Regions from separate parts of the Allobosea sp. P5_A5 genome, predicted to be linked through region 2. Evidence: predicted binding sites of a transcription regulator. Region 2 holds the regulator's gene; each other region holds the start of a gene.
What was found. The regulator LexA, encoded in region 2, represses DNA repair genes until DNA is damaged. The targets are predictions, from matches to a motif close to TGTTCNNNNTGTGTTCNG.
Positions count from the first base shown of each region.

Region 1: the regulator LexA is predicted to act here: its motif matches at 2,698-2,715, upstream of AC1DR6_RS08175 (PA0069 family radical SAM protein).
Region 3: the regulator LexA is predicted to act here: its motif matches at 3,186-3,203, upstream of AC1DR6_RS10965 (ImuA family protein).
Region 4: the regulator LexA is predicted to act here: its motif matches at 1,907-1,924, upstream of AC1DR6_RS05680 (ATP-dependent helicase).

Region 1 is NZ_JBFUKY010000003.1:276,553-282,137, reverse strand. Features, by position in the region: gene ypfJ (KPN_02809 family neutral zinc metallopeptidase) at 1-107, shown strand, start outside; gene AC1DR6_RS08190 (tripartite tricarboxylate transporter TctB family protein) at 209-631, shown strand; gene AC1DR6_RS08185 (tripartite tricarboxylate transporter permease) at 631-2,148, shown strand; gene AC1DR6_RS08180 (glycosyltransferase family A protein) at 2,160-2,645, opposite strand; gene AC1DR6_RS08175 (PA0069 family radical SAM protein) at 2,770-3,963, shown strand; gene AC1DR6_RS08170 (ribonuclease HII) at 4,149-4,760, shown strand; gene AC1DR6_RS08165 (DNA methyltransferase) at 5,090-5,585, shown strand, end outside.
Region 2 is NZ_JBFUKY010000001.1:422,034-427,618, reverse strand. Features, by position in the region: gene AC1DR6_RS02060 (molybdopterin molybdotransferase MoeA) at 1-1,186, shown strand, start outside; gene lexA (transcriptional repressor LexA) at 1,292-2,005, shown strand; gene AC1DR6_RS02050 (ComEC/Rec2 family competence protein) at 2,013-4,262, opposite strand; gene gltX (glutamate--tRNA ligase) at 4,408-5,585, shown strand, end outside.
Region 3 is NZ_JBFUKY010000004.1:273,335-278,919, forward strand. Features, by position in the region: gene AC1DR6_RS10950 (chromate transporter) at 1-80, opposite strand, end outside; partial or broken gene AC1DR6_RS10955 (endonuclease/exonuclease/phosphatase family protein) at 536-1,321, opposite strand; gene AC1DR6_RS10960 (phospholipase D-like domain-containing protein) at 1,402-2,850, opposite strand; gene AC1DR6_RS10965 (ImuA family protein) at 3,221-4,078, shown strand; gene AC1DR6_RS10970 (Y-family DNA polymerase) at 3,984-5,528, shown strand.
Region 4 is NZ_JBFUKY010000002.1:429,656-435,240, reverse strand. Features, by position in the region: gene AC1DR6_RS05690 (BtaA family protein) at 1-1,088, opposite strand, end outside; gene msrB (peptide-methionine (R)-S-oxide reductase MsrB) at 1,298-1,735, shown strand; gene AC1DR6_RS05680 (ATP-dependent helicase) at 1,969-4,347, shown strand; gene AC1DR6_RS05675 (TetR/AcrR family transcriptional regulator) at 4,411-4,995, shown strand; gene AC1DR6_RS05670 (hypothetical protein) at 5,134-5,585, shown strand, end outside.

The DNA of each region.
Region 1 (5,585 bases), on a different contig from region 2:
CCGATTCGTTCACGCACGGCTCTTCGGCCCAGCGCACGAAATGGTTCAATACCGGCTTCCAATCCGGTTCGTTGCAGGCCTGCGATACGTTCAAAAACGCCATCTGAGGCGTCGGGTCAGCCTTTGCACCGAGCCATTGTGCCTATTTGCGCAATTATCTTTTCCGCTTAACAATCCTCGGCAACAAACAACAGGGCCGGGACCGGGAATGCTCAACCAGAATGTCGCGCGCGGGGCCTTTCTGGCCGCCGTCGCGCTGTTTTTTGCTGGCACCGCGTTGCGCTATCCGATCGGGACCTTCGCCCATGCCGGGCCGGGCCTGTTCCCGCTGATGATCTGCGTGCCGCTGCTGCTCATCGCCGGCGCGATCATCGTGCAGGCGCGCTTCGCCGACCCGACCCCTCTGGAGTTCAACCCGCGCAACATCGCGCTGATCATGACCAGCCTCATCGGCTTCGTGATCGCGTCCGAATATGTGAACGTGACGCTCGGCATCATCGTGCTGGTGTTCGTGGCGGGCTTTGCCGCCAACACCTATTCCTGGGTGCGCAACGTCAAGATCGCCTTGGGGCTGATCGTCGTCGCCTTCGTCTTCCAGCGCTTCCTCGGCCTGAATCTGCGGCTGATCTGATGGAAATCCTCAACAACCTCGCTTTCGGCTTCGGCCATGCGCTGACGCCGGAAAACCTGCTCTATTGCGCCATCGGCTGCGTGGTCGGCACGCTGGTCGGGTTGTTGCCGGGGCTGGGGCCGCTGGCAACGATCAGCCTGCTGCTGCCGCTGACCTATTCGATCCCGACCGGCGGCGCGCTGATCATGCTCGCGGGCATCTATTACGGCGCGCAATATGGCGACAGCGTCAGCGCCATCACCATGAAGATCCCGCACGCGTCCAGCATCGTCGCCTGCATCGACGGCTACCAGATGACGCTGAAGGGAAAGACGGGGCTGGCGCTTTTCACCGCCGGCGTCTCCAGCTTCATCGGCGGCACGGTCGCTATCATTGTGCTGGCTTCGCTGGCTCCGACGCTTGGTGCGGTCGCGCTGAAGTTCGGGCCGACCGATTATTGCGCGCTGATGCTGTTCGGCTTCGTCTGCGTCAGCTTTGTCACCACCGGCAGTCTGCTCAACGGCATGGCGATGTGCCTGCTCGGCGTCCTGCTCGGTCAGGTCGGGACCGATCTCGAAACCGGCATGGAGCGCTTCACCATGGGGCTGCCCTCGCTGATCGACGGGGTGAGCCTGGTCAGCCTCGCGCTCGGATGTTTCGGCATCGCCGAGATCACCAAAAACCTCGACGCGAAGGAGGAGCGCACGCCCTTCAACGGCGCGATCAAGCTGATGCCGACCTGGCCGGAGTTCAAGCGCATTATCCCGAGCGCGCTGCGCGGCAGCGTCGTCGGCTCCATCCTCGGCATTCTGCCCGGCGGCGGGCCGGTGATCGCGCAGTTCGCGGCTTATGGTCTCGACAAGAAAGTCAGTAAATATCGCGACGAGATCGGCCAGGGTGCGATCGAAGGCGTCGCTGGCCAGGCGGCGGCGGACGAGGCTGCCGCACGCACCAGCTTCATCCCGCTGATGAGCATCGGCATCCCTGAAAATGCGGTGATGGCGCTGATGATGGCCGCCTTCATCATCAAGGGCATCCAGCCCGGCCCGAACATGATCGCCAAGCACCCCGACCTGTTCTGGGGCCTCGTCGCCAGCATGTGGGTGGGCAACTGCTTCCTGCTGATTCTCAACGTGCCGCTGGTGCGGTTCTGGCTCTCGGTCTTCAAGATTCCCTACAACGTGCTGTTCCCGTCGATCCTGTTCTTCTGCTGCATCGGCACCTTCAGCACCAACAACAGCCTGCACGACATCTACACCACCGCCGCCTTCGGCCTGATCGGCTACATCATGATGCGGCTGGCCTTCGACCCGGCGCCGCTGATGCTGGGCTTCATTCTCGGGCCGATGCTGGAGGAGTATTTCAGGCGCTCGATGCTACTGAGCCGGGGCAGCTTTCTGACCTTCTTCGAGCACCCGATCAGCGCAACGCTGCTGACGATCCTCGGGCTGTTCCTGGCCTGGCAGACCTATGCCGCGATCAAGGGAAAACGCGCGACTCTCGCGGACGCGATCGACGTCCAGCCTGCCCCGCACTGACAAACGCGGGCTTAGACGGCACGCTCCCGGCGCGCCGACAGTCGAACCGGAACCCTTCCGAGGCGGCCGGCCATGATCATGGCCTTCGGCGCGACGATGCCGGCCCGCAGACGGCGCCCTCCGAAGGAGATCGCGGCGCGCTCGCTTAGCGCCGCCGCCACCCCACGCAGTGGCAGGAGGGCAGGCCGTTCCGGCGCCAGCAGAAGATGCCGCTCGAGCACCTGGACCCAATGAGGCTGCGGCACGTCTCCGGCATCCAGCAGCAACAGCATGTCGCCCCGCGCCTGCTGGGCGCCCAGATGCCAGACCTCGGAGTGGCCAGCGCGGAGATAGCTTGCGCCGGTGGCATCGGCGATGCGCTCGATCTCGCCGCCGCCGGCCGTCTCGACCACCACTGCATGGCCGAGAAAGCCCTCGGCCACCGCCGGGATCAGGACGGCGAAGGTGGCGGCAAGCGCCTGAGATGAGCCCGGCACACGGATGACGGCTGTGAGCATCCGCAATTCTTATGTCGCAGCGCAGCATGTCGCAATCCTGTCACTTGCCAAATGTTCTTGCTCTGTTCACATTGGGGTTCAGGAAATCAGCGGCGACTCGTGGCGCCGCTCGGGATCGACAAAGATGATTCAGGTCAGACCGACATCACGTCCCACGCCCGCGGCCCAGCCGCTTCGGCGGCAGGACGGCGCTTCCGTATCCGCCACAGTCAAGGTCGCGCCGGTTGATCCGCTCGCTTATGCCGGTCATCGCATCGACCCCGAGCGCCGGCGCGGGCGCGGCGCCACCATCAATCCCGGCGGGCGGTTCGAGTCGGAGCAGCGCGTCGCCGAGGACGATGGCTGGGGGTCGCTCGGCGAATTGCCGGCGTTCAAGACCGAGATCGCTTTTGAAAAAGCCCGCACGATCATCACGCGCAATGATTCGCCCGACATTTCCTTCGACAGGTCGATCAATCCGTATCGGGGCTGCGAACATGGCTGCGTCTACTGCTTCGCGCGGCCGAGCCACGCCTATCTTGGTCTTTCGCCAGGCCTCGATTTCGAGAGCAAACTGACGGCGAAGCCCGATGCGGCGGCGCTGCTGGAAAAAGAGCTGTCCGCGCCCTCATACCAACCGCGCACTATCGCGATCGGTACCAATACCGACCCCTACCAGCCGATCGAGAAGAAATTCCGGATCATGCGGGATGTGCTGGAGGTTCTGGCCAGGTTCAATCACCCCGTCGGGATCGTCACAAAATCCGCGCTGGTGCAGCGCGACATCGACCTTCTGGCTCCGATGGCGGCGAAAGGGTTGGCGAAGGTCGCCCTCTCGGTGACGACGCTCGATCCCAAGACGGCGCGCGGGATGGAGCCGCGTGCGGCCTCGCCCGCAAAGCGGCTGGAGACGATCCGCAAATTGTCGGACGCCGGCATCCCGGTGACGGTGCTGGTCGCGCCGATCGTGCCGGCGATCAACGAGCACGAAATCGAGCGCATCCTCGATGCCGCGAAGGCCGCGGGTGCGCAGGAGGCCGGCTATGTCCTGCTCCGGCTGCCGCTCGAGGTGCGCGACATCGTGCAGGAGTGGCTGCTGACGCACCACCCCGACAAGTTTCGCCATGTCATGTCGCTGATCCGCTCGACACGGGGCGGGAAGGACTACGATGCACAATGGGGTCAGCGCATGGTCGGCTCCGGCCCCTACGCCTGGATGATCGGCCGGCGCTTCGAGATGGCCGCAGAGCGCATCGGCTTCAATACGACGCGCAAGCGGCTGCGCACCGACCTGTTCGTGAAGCCGCAAAAGGAAAAGGCGCAGCTGAGTTTGTTTTGAGGGGCGGAGGATCCGCGCCGTCATACTCGCCCTTGTGGCGAGTATCCACGTCTTGAACACGACACTCGACCAGCGAAGACGTGGATGGTCGGGACAAGCCCGACCATGACGATGAAGCGCCTGTCGCACGGGATAGGCGGTAAGTCCTCTGGCCCCTTTCGCCCATCCGTTGCATAAGCCACGCCATGCCCGCCGATTTCACCCGCGAGACCCTTGCCATCGCTGGCGGCCTCTGGCCGCTCGCCGGCGTCGACGAGGTCGGGCGCGGGCCGTTGGCGGGACCGGTGGTGGTCGCCGCCGTGATTCTCGACCCGGACCGCGTGCCGGCAGGGCTCGACGATTCGAAGCAGTTGCCGGCGCCGATCCGCGAAGAACTCTTCAACGAGATCATGGAAAAGGCCCTGGCGGTCAGCGTCGCCAGCGCGACGGCAGTCGAGATCGACATCATCAACATCCGGCAGGCGACGCTGCTGGCGATGCGTCGCGCGGTCGCGGCGCTGCCGCTGTCGCCGCTGCACGTCCTGGTCGATGGGAACGATCCGCCGGTCTTCGCCTGCGGTTGCGAGGCCATCATTCAAGGAGATGGGGCAGTGGCCTCCATCGCCGCCGCCTCCATCATCGCGAAGGTGACGCGCGACCGGATGATGGCGCGGCTCTGCCGGCGCTACCCGGCCTACGGCTTTTCCAGCCATGTCGGCTATGCGACGCCGCAGCACCGGCGCGCCATCGCCGACCACGGCCCCTGCCCGGAGCACCGCTTTTCCTTCGCTCCCGTCAAAGGCGTCTGGGCGCGATAGGACGGCCGGTTCGCTTCCCGTCATTGCGAGGAGCGAAGCGACGAAGCAATCCAGAGGGACTGAGTTCAAACTCCTGCGCCTGCCCCCTGGATTGCTTCGCTGCGCTCGCAATGACGGTTGAGGTTGGCCCCTGCGCGCCAGTCTCGGCAGCGTCACCCCGACGCCATCGCGTGCATTAACCTCGGCTTAGGAATTTCCCTTATCGCGCAAAGGGCTAGGCAAAAGCTGCAGCCCCAGAATGGGACGCATTTTTTTCAATCCGGAAACGCGGCTTTTACCCTGTCTCGGCAATATCGAGCTTGTTGAAGTTGCGTAACGGTCTTGGCGTCATGGGTATCTCGCGTACCGGGACCGCCAGCGCTCCCGTCCGGATTCAGGTTTCGCGTACCGGACGGCCCGCGCTGGGGGCTCGGATGAAGGCCTCGGGCCTTCACGAACATCTCGGGACGGTCGAGCTCCCGCTCGACCAGGTTCTCGTCGGCGATTGCATCGCGGCGATGAACGCCCTGCCGCCGGCCAGCGTCGACCTCGTCTTCGCCGACCCGCCCTATAATCTTCAGCTTGGCGGCGACCTGCGCCGGCCCGACGACAGCCTCGTCGATGCCGTCGATGACGACTGGGACAAGTTCGCCTCCTTCGCCGAATACGACGCCTTCACCAAGGCCTGGCTCGCGGCCGCACGCCGCGTGCTGAAGCCGGACGGGGCGCTGTGGGTCATCGGCAGCTACCACAACATCTTCCGCGTCGGCGCGATCCTGCAGGATCTCGGCTTCTGGATGCTGAACGACATCGTCTGGCGCAAGGCCAACCCGATGCCGAATTTCC
Region 2 (5,585 bases):
GCTGCGCGCGCTGCTGGACAGCGTCCCGGCTTCGACGGACATGGAGCGGTTGCCGCTCGCTCGCTGCGCCTGGCGCGTGCTGGCCGAAGACGTCGTCGCGCTGCGGACGCAGCCGCCCTTCCCCAATTCGGCGATGGACGGTTATGCCGTGCGGGGCGTCGACATGGCCGAGGGCAAGGTGCTCCAAGTCGTCGGCGAATCCGCCGCCGGGCGCGGCTGGGCAGGCTCGGTCGGCACCGGGCAGGCGGTCCGGATCTTCACGGGTGCGCCGATGCCGGACGGCACTGATACCGTGCTGATCCAGGAAGATGCCGATGGCGTCGGCACCGACGCGATCACCGTGCGTGTACCACCCCCGACAGGCAAGTTCCTGCGGCCGGCCGGCCTCGATTTCAGCGAGGGCGACGTGTTGTTGAAGTCCGGGCGCGTGCTCGACAGCGCCGCGCTCGGGCTTGCCGCGGCGATGGGCCACCCTGCCCTCCCGGTTCGTCGCAAGCCGCGCGTCGCGATCCTCGCGACCGGAGACGAACTCGTCGCGCCGGGCGATACCGTCGGGCCCGATCAGATCGTCGCCTCCAACTCCTTTGCGCTCATGGCGCTGGTCGAGAAAGCAGGCGGTGAAGCCTTCGACCTTGGCATAGGCCGTGACAATCACACCGATCTCGCGGCCCGGATTGCGGCCGCGCGAGAGGCCGACGCGGACGTTCTCATCACCCTGGGAGGCGCATCCGTCGGCGCCCACGACCTCGTGCAGGAGGCGCTGACGCGCGCCGGCATGCAGCTCGGTTTCTGGAAGATCGCCATGCGGCCGGGCAAGCCGATGATGACCGGCCGGCTCGGACGCATGGTGGTGGTCGGCCTGCCTGGAAACCCGGTATCCTCGATCGTCTGCGGGCATCTCTTCGTGTTGCCGCTGATCGAAGCTCTGCTGGGGATGCCCGACCCCGCGCGAGACCGCAGCGTCCCTGCTATCCTCGGATGTGATATGCCGGCTAACGATGAACGTGAGGACTACGTTCGCTCGGAGGTCGCGCCAACTCAAAAGGGCTGGCTGACGACGCCGTTCGCGCGTCAGGATTCGTCGATGCTCGGCACTCTCGCCCGTGCCGGCGCCTTGACGATCAGGCCAGCGCTCGCTGAGTCGGCAAAGCAAGGCGATCCCTGCCGGATCCTGCTGCTTCGTTAGCCGGCATCATCTGAGGTCTCCCTGCAGGCACGCTTGCGGAACACAAAGCGAACAGCTATGGTGTTCGTGCTTTGTTTCGAATCTATCATTTCGTTGGCGGGGACGATGCTGACACGCAAGCAACATGAACTCCTGCGCTTCATTCAGGAGCGTTTGCGCGAGAGCGGCGTGCCGCCCTCCTTCGACGAGATGAAGGACGCGCTCGATCTGCGCTCCAAATCGGGCATCCATCGCCTGATCATGGCTTTGGAGGAGCGCGGCTTCATTCGGCGGTTGCCGAACCGGGCGCGTGCGCTGGAGGTCATCAAGATGCCCGAGAGCGCCGGCGGCCCGCAGCCACGCCGGTTCAATCCGGCGGTGGTGCAGGGCGGCCTGTCCAACCAGACGGCGGCGGCGAAACCCCGCATGGCGCCGGCACCCGAAGAGGACGTCCGAGGCGCGATCGCGATCCCGGTCATGGGCCGCATCGCCGCGGGCACCCCGATTTCGGCGATCCAGAATGCCAGCCATACCGTCTCGCTGCCGCCCGACATGCTCGGTGCCGGCGAGCATTACGCGCTCGAGGTGCGCGGTGATTCGATGGTCGAGGCCGGCATCCTCGACGGCGACACGGTCGTCATCCGGCGGCAGGACACGGCCAGTAACGGCGACATCATCGTCGCGCTGATCGATGACGAGGAAGCCACGTTGAAGCGGTTGCGCCGTCGCGGTTCGTCGATCGCGCTCGAGGCTGCCAATCCGGCCTACGAGACACGCGTACTCGGCCCCGACCGCGTCAAGATTCAGGGGCGCCTGGTCAATTTGCTCCGTCGCTATTGAACGCGGGCTATTGAACGTTGTCGGCGTCTTCGGCTGGCTCCGCCACTGGCGCTGGCGCCGGAGCTGGACGTGAGGCGGCGGGCGCTGCCGGACTTGGGGATCGTCGGCGTGTCCAGGGACGCTCGGTGTTCGCCTGTTCGGAAGCGCGGAAGCTCCAGCCCTCGCTGTGCCTGAACAGCGAGGTGGCCCCGTCTCGCGACAGGTCCATGCGGTGCACCAGCGTAGCCTCACAGGGCGCGCTCCAGGGAATGCTCGTCACCACCAGATCGGCGCGCCGGCAGTCCTCGATGATCGCGATGCGATCGCGCGCATAGGAGATGGTACGGCCCTCAGCCGTTCGGGTGACGCAGCCCAGACTGTCGCAGACGACACCGTTCCGCAAAGTGGCGTCGTCCGGCGAGCGGTTGTCGCCATCCGCAGCGAGCCATTGCTGAAGAACGAAGCGGCTGGGCTTGCCTGCGATGGCGAACCGCCCGTCGGCGCCGCGTACGGCGATGCCGGAACCGTCGCGCTCGATCAGGATCTCCGGTCGTTCGGGTTTCGCGGCGAATGCCACGCCGAATGTGAGCGGCAGGAGACCGAGCCAGCGCAACCGCGTCGTCCAAAGGCTGAGCCAGAGCAGGGATATGGCGAAGCTCAGCAACACCGCAGGGCCGAATGCGGCGACGGTTACGGTCGAATAGTCGATGGTGGCGACCCAGTGTGCGACCTTCAGCACCATCTCGGAGGCCAGGCCCATCAAGGCCCAGGCTGGCCAGTCGAGCCCGAACGGATAAGCCAGGACGCCGAAGACGGCGGCCGGCATCACGCAAAGCGAGACGAAGGGCAGCGCCATGGCATTGCCGAGCAGCCCGAAGGGATTGAAGGTCTGGAAATGGAAGGCTCCGAACGGCGCGGTAGCGGCGGTGGCGAGGATCGTCGTGACCAGAATGCCGAGCGCCGCCGTCCAGAGCGCATCCAGCGGCCAGGGCAGCACGCGCGGCGGCTTAGAGCGCTCGCGCCGCTCCCAACGCTCGGCGAAGGCGATCAACGCGGCGACGGCGCCGAAGGACATCTGGAAGCTTGGCCCCAGCAGCGCGTCCGGTTCGCGCAGGAGCACGATCAGCGCGGCGAGCGCGAGATTGCGCATGCTGAGCGCCGCGCGATCGACGAGGATCGCCCCCAGCATCACCAGCGTCATGATCAGGGATCGCTCGGTCGCGACGTCGCCGCCTGAGAAAACGCAATAGGCCGTCGCGCCGATCATGGCCGCCACCGCCGCGATCTTCTTGACGGGCCACGCCAGCGCGATCGTCTGCGACAGCGCCATCAGGGCGCGCACGAGCCAGAAGATCGTGCCGGCCGCGAGCACCATGTGGAGGCCCGAGATCGAGACGACGTGGTAGATGCCGGCGGCCCGCAGATCGTTATTGGTCGCCTCGGTGATGAGCCCGCGCTTGCCGGTGACGAGCGCGGCGCCCATCGCCCCGCCCTGCCCGCCTCCGGAACTGGCGATCCGCTGCGTCAGGGCGTTGCGCGCGCGATCGAGCGCCGCGTCGAAAGCCAGCCGCAGCGGTATCGCCGAAGGCGGCGGCGTGAGCGCGATCTTGCCGGCGATGCTGCCGACCCCGCCGATCCCTTTGAAGAACGCATCGCGGCCGAAATCATAGCCGCCGGCCCGTGCCGGCCCAGGCGGCGGCAACAGGCGCACGGTCGCAAGGATATGGTCGCCGGGCGACACCGTCCCGCTGCGGATGTTGACGCGCACGCGCTTGGGCCGCTGCTCGGGCGCAAGCCCCGCAATGTCGGTGACGAGCAAAACCAGGCGCGCGCCGACATCCCGCGCCTCGACGCTTTCCACGAAGCCGGTCAGCTTCGCGACGCGCGGCCGCTCCAGCATCGGCGTGGCGATATCAGCCGTGCGCCAGACTCCCGCACCGAAGCCGGCAAAGACCGCAGCAAAGGCGATGCAGGCGCCAGAAGGCAGCGGTCGCGCCCGCAGCAATCCCGCCAGGGTCGCGGCCAGCCCGAAGCCAAGCGCCGGCGCCCAGAACGAAGGTTCGCTGTCGGCCGAAAAATACAGCAGCACGCCGATGCCCATCGCAACCGGCAGCCAGAGGAAAAGTCGACGGCGCTCGGCCTCCAGCGCCAGCGCATTCATCAACCCGCGCCGGAAGTCGGCGATCAGCGAGCCGCCGCCGACCACGAAAGGCGGCAGCAGCCGAACCGGCAAGGCGGCGGCGATCAGCTTCGCGCGACCGGGCGGTGCCGATTGCATCGCCTTCCCCTTTCCGCCGGCACGATTGAGGCCTTAACCCCCCGGCGAAGCCATGTTACAGGGCGCGCGCCGGTTGTCATGCGCGACTTGGCCTTTTCCCTTCCTCGCCTCGGGCTGATGTTTCCGCCCGGCCGGAGCCGCTTTCATGAGCAACGCCGTCGTCACGCGCTTTGCGCCCTCACCTACCGGATTCCTGCATATCGGCGGGGGGCGCACCGCGCTGTTCAACTGGCTCTATGCCCGCCGCCACGGCGGCAAGATGCTGCTGCGCATCGAGGACACCGATCGGGAACGGTCCACGGACGCCGCGATCGCCGCGATTCTCGATGGGCTGAGCTGGCTCGGCCTCGATTGGGACGGCGACACGGTCTATCAGTTTTCGCGCGCGCAGCGGCACCGCGAGGTGGCCGAGCAGATGCTCGCCGCCGGCAACGCCTATCATTGCTATGCCTCGCAGGCCGAGCTCGAGGAGATGCGGGAAAAGGCCCGCGCCGAGGGCAAGCCGCTGCGCTATGACGGCCGCTGGCGCGATCGCGACCCATCCGAGGCGCCTGCCGGCGTCAAGCCGGTGATCCGCCTGAAGGCGCCACAGACCGGGGAGACGGTCGTGAACGACGAGGTTCAGGGCCGGGTTGTCTGGCAAAACGAGAACCTCGACGATCTCGTGTTGCTGCGCTCCGACGGAACGCCCACCTACATGCTCGCGGTGGTGGTCGACGACCATGATATGGGCGTGACCCATGTCATCCGCGGTGACGACCATCTGACCAATGCCGCTCGCCAGACTCAGATCTACGATGCACTTGGCTGGTCGGTGCCGAGCATGTCTCATATCCCGCTGATCCACGGCGCCGACGGCGCGAAGCTCTCGAAGCGCCATGGCGCGCTCGGCGTCGATGCCTATCGCTCGATGGGATATCTGCCCGCCGCGCTGCGCAACTACCTGGTGCGCCTGGGCTGGAGCCATGGCGACCAGGAGACATTCTCGACGCAGGAGATGATCGACGCCTTTAACCTCTCCTCGATCGGCCGCTCGCCGGCGCGTTTCGACTACGCCAAGCTGGAAAATCTCAACGGCCTCTACATGCGGCAGTCCAGCGATGCCGAATTGCTCGACGCGTTGAAGGTCATCCTGCCCCAGATCGGGCCGGCACGCGGCATCGGTGCCACGCTTTCGCCGGAGCTGGAGGCGAAATTCCTCGCTGCGATGCCAGGTCTCAAGGAGCGCGCGAAAACCCTGATCGAACTCCTCGACAGCGCATTCTATCTCTATGCCCAGCGCCCGCTGCAGCTCGACGACAAGGCCAAGGGTCTGCTGGACGC
Region 3 (5,585 bases), on a different contig from region 2:
CCGAAGCTGGTCAGCCCGATGCGTGCGAAGATCAGGAAGAGATCCGCGGCACTGGGCCGTTCGACGGGCGAAACCTGCATCTGAAGTCCGCGTGGCAAGCGACTCTGGAAGCGTCAGATTGCGCGCTTCGGGGCGGATAGCCAGCGGCACGGTGCATGAGCGTCATGACGGAGCGGCAGGAAGGTGCCGTTGTGCTCAGGCCGTCATTGCGAGGAGCGCAGCGACGAAGCAATCCAGAGGGACTGGGTTAGACGTTCAACCCAGTCCTTCTGGATTGCTTCGCTACGCTCGCAATGACGGTGAAGAGCATCGGACGCGTTTACTGCCGCGGCCCATCCCGCCGTCCCAGCGTGCGGCCAACCGCGCGCCTCAGCTTGGCGCCGGCCTTGCGGACGAGCTCGCCATTACGCTTGTCGCGCGGCTCACCGGCCATCAGCCCCGCCAGGGGCGCGGATTCAGCTTCTGCAGCGGATGAAAGCGCGAAATTATCCGTCAGAAAAGGGGCTTCGCCGAGCTGCAGGCTGGCTAGCGCCGCATCGATATAGGCCTTGATCGGCAGATGGTCCGAGGCCGCCCGCGCCAGCGGCGTATCGTGGACCTCCACCTGCGACAGGGTTTCCGGCCGGTTGGCGATGATGCGGTCCAGCGCCAACAGCGGAAGGCCGGACGGGAAGCTCGGCACCGGGACGGGGAGAGTGCCGAAGGCGGGGCCGAGGGCTTCCAGCGACGAGCGCGGTCCGAGCCGCCATTCGTTGAGATCGCCCATCAGCAGCGTCAGTCGCTCTTGGCGACCGCGCATGATGTCGATGATCATGCGCGCCTGCTGGGAACGCGAGCGCCGCAGCAGGCCGAGATGCGCCGCGACCAGCCTGAGCGGCGTGCCGTCCGCCAGGTCGAGATCGACGACAAGCGCGCCGCGCGGCTCCAGCCCCGGCAGCGTGACCTGGTGAACGTCCCGCACCAGTCCTTGCCGGAACAGCACGAGATTGCCATGCCAGCCATGGGACGCTCCGCGCGGTGTCAGCGGAACCGGCAGCAGGCCGGTCTCGCGCTCCAGCCAGGCGAGGTCGAGCAGCCCGTGGCGCTCACCGAAGCGCTTGTCGGCTTCCTGCAGGGCGATCACGTCCGGCCCGATCTCGGCGATCACGCTCGCGATGCGTTCGGGGTCGAAGCGGCCGTCGACGCCGACGCATTTGTGGACATTGTAGGAGGCGACGAGCGTCCCGGCCTGCCGCGCTCCCATCGGAGCCCCCCCGCCGCGACGGCGCTCGCGCAGCGATGCGATGATGCTGGCCGGCAGGCTCGGGCTCTTTTTCTGCATCGCGGCGCCAGCTGTTGGGGAAGGTCGGCTCGAATCGTGAAACTAATCTACGAACGAAAAGGTCGGGTTCGTGACCATTCTTAGAGATAGGGCGAGCCGAGCCAGATCAGGCGGTCGATGAGGCGGATGGGGAAGGAGCGGGCGCGCAAGGCGTCGAGCGTCACCGGCTGCGCCGTCTCGATCGCGGTATCGATCCGCGCTTCGATTCCGCCGGCGAAACCATGGTCGAGAACCTCGACATCGATCTCGAAATTGAGCCGGAGCGAGCGCGGGTCGAGGTTGGAGGAGCCGACATAGGCCCATGAGCCATCGATCGCGAGGAGCTTCGAATGGTCGAACGGGCCGGTCGAGCGCCAGATCCGGCAATAATTCTTGAGCATCTGGTCGAACTGCGCCGTCATCGCGCGGTCGACCAGCACGAGATTGTTGACCGCCGGCACCACGATGTCGATCGAGACGCCGCGCCGCGCCGCCGTCACCAGGGCGCTGATCAGCTCCTGATCCGGCAGGAAATAGGGCGACATGACCTTGACCGAGCGCCGTGCGATCGACAGCGCGCCGATCAGCAGCTTGTGATTGTTCTCCAGGCAGGAATCGGGGCCGGACGGCACGGCCCGCATCAGCACGGGCGAATCCGCTTCGGGCGGGGGTGGGATGTCCCAGACCTCGTCTTCGAGCGCTTCATTCGTGGTGAAGCGCCAATCCTCGCTCGCGATGGCGAAGAGGTCGGCCACAACCGGCCCGGTCACGCGGAAATGCGTGTCATGGGCTGCGCCATCTCCCGAGAACTCGGAGGTGAAGCCCTGGCGGATGTTCATGCCGCCCATGAAGGAGACCGTCCCGTCGACGACGATGATCTTCCGGTGGGTCCGCAGATTGGCATAGGGCAGTCTTAAGCCGACGATGATGTTGCCGTTGAAGACGCGCACATCGATACCGCCCTGGGCCAGACGGCCGGCGATGCTCGGCACCGAATAGCGCGCGCCGACGGCGTCGATCAGAACCTTGACGACGACACCACGCGCTTTCGCGGCGATCAGCGCATCGGCGATCCGCAGGCCGATCGGGTCGCGGTCGAAGATATAGGTCTCGAGCAGGATGCTGCGCTCAGCCTCACCGATGGCCTCCAGCATCGCGGCATAGGCCTCGTCGCCGGTGCGCAGGGTGTGGATCGTGTTGCCCCGCGTCAGCGGATGGCGCGCGACGCGGTCGCCCAGCGTCTTCATGGCGGAGAACCGCTGGCCGAACAGCGCCGCAACCTCGTCCTGGCCGATATGGAAAGCCGAATCGTCGCCGGTGCGATGGCCTGGACGCTGCGAAAGGATGGCCGCTCGGCGGATCCGGTTGATGCCGGCAATCGCATAGAGCACGGCACCGATGACGGGCGAAAGCACGATCACGGCCGTCCAGCCGATGGCGGCGCGGACCTCGTCCTTCGTCATCACCGCATGCACGGTGGCGGCGGTCGCCATCGCCAGAGAGACGACAGCGAAGATATGCGGCCAGTACGCCGAGAGAATCCCCCACATGCGGGCAAGCTAAAGCATGCTGCATGGGTCTGGGAAAGCGGCGTGTTCGGTCCCGCACCGGATATGGCGAAGGGTCCGGGTTTTCCATGCCAAGGAGAGGAAACCGGCATCCACTCCAGAACCGGAAATGGCAGTAATCCCCAGAATACCACGGTCCCGTATACACGGTTTTGAGGGATGACGGAGCGCATGTCCCTTCGCGATAGAATGCTGGAATAAAACAGTTTTCCATTTTCATGATGCTTCAAGGAGCGGTCCAAAACCCCAGGTAAGGGTGTCTTTCGGCTTGCGACGGCAAGGACTCGACTCGCGGCCATATCTGTGTCGTTCTGTATCGGAACAAAGAGCGAACAAAAGATCCTGTCCTCGCATGCAGAACGCCGCCTCGCCCTCCCTGTCCGATCTGCGCAGCACCCTGGCGGCAGCGGCCTTGCGCGCCGGCCCCGTCGCGGCCGGCCGTGTCGCGCTCGGCGTGCCGGACATCGACATCGTGCTGGCGGGAGGGCTTCAGCGGGCTGCCCTGCATGAAATCCATGCCGCCGGCACGGCCGATCTGGCTGCGGCGACGGGCTTTGCTCTCGGCCTCGCCTTACGCGCTGCGGGCGGAGTCGAAGAGGCCGCGGAACGGCCGATCCTCTGGGCAAGGCAGGATTTCGTTGATGTCGAGACAGGCCGACTTCATGCCCCGGGCCTGAACGAATTGGGGCTCGATCCAGCGCGCCTGCTGCTGGTGCGGGCGCGTGATGCGGAGGGGGTTCTGCGGGCCGGGGCGGAAGGGGCGCGCTGCCCGGCGCTCGGCGCCGTGCTGATCGAGCCCTGGGGCGAGGCCAAGTCCTTCGACCTCACGGCGAGCCGGCGTCTTTCGCTGGCGGCGGAAGGGGCGGGAGTGACCGTGCTTTTGCTGCGCGTGGCGGCGCGGGAAGCGCCGAGCGCGGCGCGAACGCGCTGGCGGGTGGCCTCGCTGGCCTCCCGCGCGCTCGTGGCGAATGCGCCGGGGGCTCCGGCTTTCGAGGTGAGTTTGCTGCGCCAGAGAGGCGGCGCGGCGCAGCGTGAGTGGCGTGTGGAGTGGGACCGTGACCGACGTTTCTTTGCGGAAAGAACCGCCTTCGACCGATTGGCCCCCCGGACGCACCATGCCCCGCCGCTATCTCGCTCTCTGGTTTCCCTTCCTGGCGACGGATCGCCTGCGGCGCAGGGGCAGGATTCCGGCCTTCGGCGCGCCGGCTGAGAAACCCCATGTCCTCGTCGCGATCGACCGCAACGCGATGCGCATCGTCGATTGCGACAGGAACGCCGTTCGGCTCGGCCTGACGCGCGGGTTGACGCTTGCCGATGCCCGCGCCCGCATTCCCGACCTAGTCGCGTTGGAATCGCAGCCGATGGCGGATCAGGTTCTGCTGGAGGATATCGCTGCCTTCTGCGATCGCTTTACCCCGCTTGTCGCATTGGACGAACGCGACGGGCTGCTGCTCGACATCACCGGCTGCGCCCATCTTTTCGGGGGTGAAGAGGCGCTGGTCGCCCTCATCCAGCGCCTCGTGCACCGGCTCGGCCTCGCGCTGAAGGTCGCCGTTGCCGGCACCCCCGAGGCCGCCCACGCCTATGGCCGTCACGGACCTGGCGGCATTCTCCCGCCGGGTCGGGAGGAGGCGGCGTTGCTCGGCCTGCCGACGGCGGCGCTGGGCATCGAGCCCGAGACCGTGATCGCTCTTTCCCGTGCGGGGCTGAAGACGCTTTCCGATCTGGCGGCGCGTCCCTCGCAGACGCTGACCGCCCGCTTCGGCGAGGAACTCGCGATCCGGCTCAGATGCACGCTGGGTCACGAGGACCGCCGGATCACGCCCTTGCGCCCGCCGCCGGACTGCGTGGTGGAACGTCACTTCGCCGAGCCCTTCGCCGACACGGCGAGCCTCGAGGATGTCGTTCTCCGTCTGATCGGCGAGGCGGCGCGCGTGCTTGAGGCGCGCGGCGAGGGCGGGCGCGTTTTCGAGATCGGCTTCTTCCGCAGCGACGGGGCTGTGCGCCGCCTCACGCTCGAAACCGGACGACCCTCGCGCGACGCCAAGGCGCTGCTCAGGCTTTATCGCGAGCGGATCGAGGCTCTGGCCGATCCGCTCGATCCCGGCTTCGGCTTCGATGCCGTCAAGCTCGCCGTCCCGGTCTGCGAGCCGATGGCCACGCCCCAGCACAGTCTCGACGGCCGGGCCGTGGAGGAGGAGGCTGTGGCCGATCTCGTCGACCGGCTCGTCACCCGCTTTGGCCGCGACCGGGTGCTGCGCTTTGCCGAGCAGGACAGCCACCATCCCGTCCGAGGCGCCAAGGCGCGCTCCGCCGCCGTGCCGCTACCCGAATGCATCTGGGCCGCGCCAGAACCGCAAGAGCCGCCGGCCCGGCCACTCCAGCTCTTCGAGCCGCCCCATCCGGTCGAGGCGATCGCCGAAGTGCCGGACGGCCCGCCGATCCGCTTCCGCTGGCGGCGCCTGATCCATGACGTCGCCCGTGCCGAGGGGCCTGAGCGCATCGCGCCCGAGTGGTGGCGCGACGGCTCCGACGAGCCGATGCGCGATTATTACCGCGTCGAGGATGCGCAAGGACACCGCTTCTGGCTCTACCGCATCGGCTTCTACGAGGCCGAGCAGGCGCCGCCGCGCTGGTATCTGCATGGGCTTTTCGCATGAGGCTGCAAGCTTTTTGGGCACCCCTTGCCGCAACCCTCATCCTGAGGAGCCGCGAAG
Region 4 (5,585 bases), on a different contig from region 2:
AAGATCACGCGGGCGCCCGGCCGGGCGGTGCGCGTGATCTGCGTCCACAGCGCCGTCAGCTCGGCGTCGTTCATCCAGTCCTGCGCGTCGAGCAGCACATAGGCGTCGCAGCTCTTGGCGGGCTGATCCTCCAGAACCGTCGTGATCGAGCCCTGTCGATAGGCGACCGCGCCGGCACGGGCCTTCACCGTCTCGAAATTCTCAAGCTGAAGATAGGGCGGCAACGCCGCATCAGGACCCTCGGCATAACGACGGCCGAAAGCCTGCTGCGCGAAGTAGTTCTCCTTCAGGTCGAAATCGCAGGCGAGCCGCTCGAACCGGAGCCTCAAGGCGCCGAGAATTCCGTCCTCGCCATCGGCGGCGAGCGCCTTGTACTGCGCAGGCGGTATGCCGAGGCCGTAGAGCGAGGCCGGCTGCCGCACGAGCCAACGCACCAGCCTGCGCTCGAAGATCGGCGCCAGATGCTTCTCGTAGAGTGCCCGCTGCTCGGTCAGATCGCGAGCCGCCAGCATCGCCTTCAGATCGGCGCCGAGCAGCCGTGCCAGCACATGGCCAGTGCCGATGAACCGTCCCAGCAACCCGTAGCGATAGAAGCCGTTGGCGAAGAGGTTGATCCGGCGGCGACGGTTCAGCCCCCGCCCTTCCCAGTAGCCGCGTGAGACGGCGTCGAGATGCGGCGCGACCTCACGATCGTAGAGCGCGACGTTCTCACGCCGATCGGCCCGGCCGAAGAAGCGCAGGAATGCGTCGTGCTGCAGCCGCGCCAGCGCCGCGAGCTTGAGCTTGCCGAGAGCGATATGGGCGCCGTTGAGGTCGACCGCGCTGACGCGGATCGGCGCGGCCGTCAGATAGGACAGCACATTGCAGGAGCCGGACGCGATCGCCACCACATGGTCGTCCGGCCTCAAGGCCAGCGCCTTCATGTCGACGACCGGGTCCTCCCAGATCTGCGGATAGACCAGCCCCGAAAAGGCCCGCGTGAACAGCCATTCGAGCAGCCCCGCCTTGGAAAGCGGTTTGCTGCGCTGGACCGCGATGCTCAAGCCGAGCGTCGTCGCCTGTCGAACCGTCCGTGCCGTCTGCGCCACTGCTGGCCTCCTCGGGTGAAGGTGGCGAGCCGCCTAGAGGATGCGCATGACGGTGCGGTGACGGGGCGCATGATCCTGGCCCGGTCCCATCTTCGTGAAGCGGCGAAAAGCGCGAAGGGGCTGAAATCTTCGACACGAATCGCCATATCCCGCGCAGCGACAACGACGATGCCGGTAGCGCTGCTGCCGCATCGATGGAGGAGATCGACATGGGTTTGAGCAGCTTGTTCGGCGCCGAGCGGAAGCCTGAGGAGACGTTCCCGTTCCAGCTGACCGATGCGGAATGGCGCGCGCGGCTGACGCCGGAGCAGTACCAGATCCTGCGCGGCCACGGCACGGAGCGGGCCGGGTCCTGCGCACTGAATTACGAGAAGCGTGCCGGCACCTTCTCCTGCGTCGGCTGCGGCCAGAAGCTGTTCAAATCGGGCAAGAAATTTGAAAGCGGCACCGGCTGGCCGAGCTTCGATGCGCCGCTCGAAGGCGCGGTCGAGACCAGCGAGGACCGCAAGTTCGGCATGTCCCGCACCGAGGTGCATTGTGCCAATTGCGGCGGCCATCTCGGCCACGTCTTCTCGGACGGTCCCCCGCCCACCGGCCTGCGCTACTGCATCAATGGCGCGGTGATGGATTTCGAGCCCGAGGCCTAGGAGTTCTATTCGTGCGTCATGGTCGGCCTTGTGCCGGCCATCGCTGGTCGAAGGTGGTGTCCAAGACATGGATGCTCGCCGCAAAGGCGAGCGTGACGGCAGGGGCGTCACGACCTGTAGAAAATGCTGCCGACAGCGCGCAATCTCGCCGCCCTCGTCCTATATTGCGATGAGAACGAATCACGCACGAGTAGCGCCGCCCCTTGTCCGAATATGACACCACATCGGCCCCGATGCCCCGCCCCGGCGGTCTCGCTTCCCGCGCGGCCGCACAGCCTGCGGCTGGCTATCTCAACGGGCTGAATCCGGAGCAGCGTCAGGCGGTCGAGGCGACGGACGGGCCTGTGCTGGTGCTCGCCGGCGCGGGCACTGGCAAGACCCGCGTGCTCACCACCCGCATCGGCCATCTGATCTCGACCGGCCGCGCCTATCCCTCGCAGATCCTCTCGGTGACCTTCACCAACAAGGCGGCGCGCGAGATGAAGGAGCGCGTCGCCCATCTCGTCGGGCCGGTCGCCGAGGGCATGCCCTGGCTCGGCACCTTCCACTCGATCTCGGCCAAGCTGCTGCGCCGCCATGCCGAGCTGCTCGATCTGCGCAGCGACTTCACCATCCTCGACACCGATGACCAGATCCGCCTGATGAAGCAGGTGATCCAGGCCGAGGGCATCGACGAAAAGCGTTGGCCCGGCCGCATGCTGGCGGGCTTTATCGACTCCTGGAAAAACCGGGGGCTCGCCCCCAAGGACGTGCCGGCGGGCGAGGCGGCGGTCTTCGGCGGCGGCAAGGGCGGCAAGCTCTATGCCGCCTATCAGGCGCGGCTGCTGGCGCTAAATGCGGTCGATTTCGGCGATCTGCTGCTGCATTGCCTGACGCTCTTCCGGGGGCATCCGGATGTGCTGCAGACCTATCACGAGCGCTTCCGCTACATCCTCGTCGACGAGTATCAGGACACCAACACGGCTCAGTATCTCTGGCTGCGCCTGCTGGCTCAGGGGCGCCGCAACATTTGCTGCGTCGGTGACGACGACCAGTCGATCTATGGCTGGCGCGGCGCCGAGGTCGACAACATCCTGCGCTTCGACCACGATTTTCCGGGCGCGACTGTGATCCGGCTGGAACGCAATTACCGCTCGACCGGGCACATCCTCGCCACCGCCTCCAAGCTCATCGCCCGCAATGAAGGCCGCCTCGGCAAGACCCTGCGGACCGAGGGCGAGGCCGGCGAGAAGGTGACGATCACCGGCGCTTGGGACAGCCAGGAGGAGGCGCGTCTGCTCTCCGACGAGATCGAGGCGATGCAGTCCAAAGGCCATGACCTCGGTGAGGTCGCGGTGCTGGTGCGCATCTCCGCCCAGATGCGCGAGATCGAGGAGCGCTTCGTCCAGGCCGGCGTGCCCTATCGCGTCATCGGCGGCCCGCGTTTCTACGAGCGCGCCGAAATCCGCGATGCGCTGGCCTATCTGCGCTGCGTGGTCTCGCAGACCGACGACCTCGCCTTCGAGCGCATCGTCAACCAGCCCAAGCGCGGACTTGGCGACGCGACGATCCAGCTCCTGCACAACCATGCCCGCGCCACGCAGCTTTCGCTGCTGCAATCGGCCCGTGCCGCGGTGGAAAGCGACGAGCTGAAGCCGAAGGCCCGCACCTCGCTGCGCGAACTGGTCGATGCTTTCGGGCGCTGGTCGGCCCGCGCCGAGCATATGCCACAGGGCGAGCTCGCCGAGTTGGTGCTGGAGGAGAGCGGCTACACCGAAATGTGGAAGAAGGACCGCTCGGCCGACGCTGCCGGGCGGCTGGAAAACCTCAAGGAACTCGTGCGTTCGCTCGACGAGTTTCCCGACCTGCCGTCCTTCCTCGAGCACGTCTCGCTGGTGATGGATGTCGCGGACGGCGACGCCGCACGACGCGTCTCGATCATGACGCTGCATGCCGCCAAGGGGCTGGAATTCGACACCGTCTTCCTGCCCGGCTGGGAGGAAGGCCTGTTTCCAAGCCAGCGCGCGCTCGACGAGAACGGCCGCGCCGGGCTGGAAGAGGAACGCCGCCTCGCCCATGTCGGGCTGACGCGAGCCCGCAAGAAGCTGAAGCTCTATTTCGCCTCGAACCGCCGCATCCACGGCCTCTGGCAGACCAGCCTGCCCTCGCGCTTCATCGACGAATTGCCCGAGGAGCATGTCGAGATCGAGCAGGCACCGACCGCCTATGGTGGCCAGGGCAGCTACGGCGCCTCCCGCTTCGACCGGATGGAAAGCTTCGGCTCCAGCTATAACACGCCGGGCTGGCAGCGCGCGCAGGAGAACCGCGCCCGTAACGGCGGGGGCAGCGGCGGCGGCAATGGTGGCGGCAGCGGCTTCTCGGAAAACGGCCAGGGCTTCGGTTCGGGCAACGGCTTCGGCGGCGGCTCCCGCCAGCGCGGCCCGCTGCTGATCGACGGCGAGCTGACGGCCAAATCATCCGGCGAGTCGAGCTACGACACCGGCGCCCGCGTCTTCCACGTCAAATTCGGCCCCGGCTCGGTCGCCAGCGTCGACGGCAACAAGCTCACGGTCGATTTCGACAAGGCTGGACGCAAGATGGTGCTGGACTCATTCGTGCAGGCGACGGGGTAACTCCCTTCGCCGCCTGAGGCGATCTCGCCTTGACGACCTACTTACTAGTAGGTAGAAGGATGCATGGCCGCTTCAGCGACGACATCAGATGAAATCCTGCGCTCTGCGCGCTCTCTGCTAATAGAGGGCGGCTATAACGGCTTCAGTTATGCCGACATCGCCAAAGTCGTCGGCATCCGCAATGCGAGCATCCACCATCACTTTCCGAGCAAGTCCGATCTCGTCCGCACGCTCGTCGCGCGATACCGGGAGGAGGCAGCCGCCGGGATTGCCGCGCTCGACCGCCAGATCCCTGATCCGGCCCAGCAATTGCGCGCCTATACGGGCTATTGGGAAGCCTGCATCGCCGATGCGAGCGCGCCATTCTGCCTTTGCGCACTCCTCGCGAGCCAGATCCCGGTGCTCCCGCAGGACATCGTCATCGAGGTCCGGGCGCATTTCCGCACTCTGTCCGCCTGGTTGACCTCGGTTCTCGAGCGCGGCGCTAGACAGGGCAGCCTGCATTTCACCGGCACGGCCGAGGCCGAGGCGGAGGGCTTCATGGCAAGCGTCCACGGCGCGATGCTCTCGGCCCGCGCCTATGGCGATCCCAAAATATTCGGCACCGTCATCCATCCGCTCCTGCAGCGCCTGAAAGCACCACAGTGAAGCGGGTTCTGGCCCGAGGGCAAAGCGATTTACACATCGTACCTACCGACTAGTAGATAGGTAAAGTAGCGTTCTGAACCCAAGCCTACCCTTTAGACACGCCGACTCCTGACAACCTCCTTTCAAGAAGGCACTCCCATGTTCGGAATTTCATCGCTCGGCTGGGTGCACACGCTTGGCAGCCTGCCGGCCATCCCGGCGGCAGCCTATATGTTCGCGGTCCATGGCCGGATCGTGCCGCGCTCGAAAGCAGGCACGGTCTATCTGGTTGCGATGCTGGTCGGCGCCGCGACGGTTTTCCTCGTCGCGCATCAGCCGGTCAGTTACGGCATCGGCGCGGTGACGCTCCTGCTGCTCGCGATCGGCTATACCGCCGACCGGCTGCCGGTCTCGCGTCGGGCGGCGCGGTATATCGAAACGATCACTCTCAGCGTGACGGCGTTCCTGCTCATGCTGCCGACCGTGACCGAAATCCTGCGTCGTGTTCCGGACGGCCACCCCTTCGTCACCGACCTGAAATCCCCGCTCCTTCTCGGCGCGCAGGGCGGCATCCTCGCAGCGCTGGTCATCGGATTGACCGTCCAGGTCAC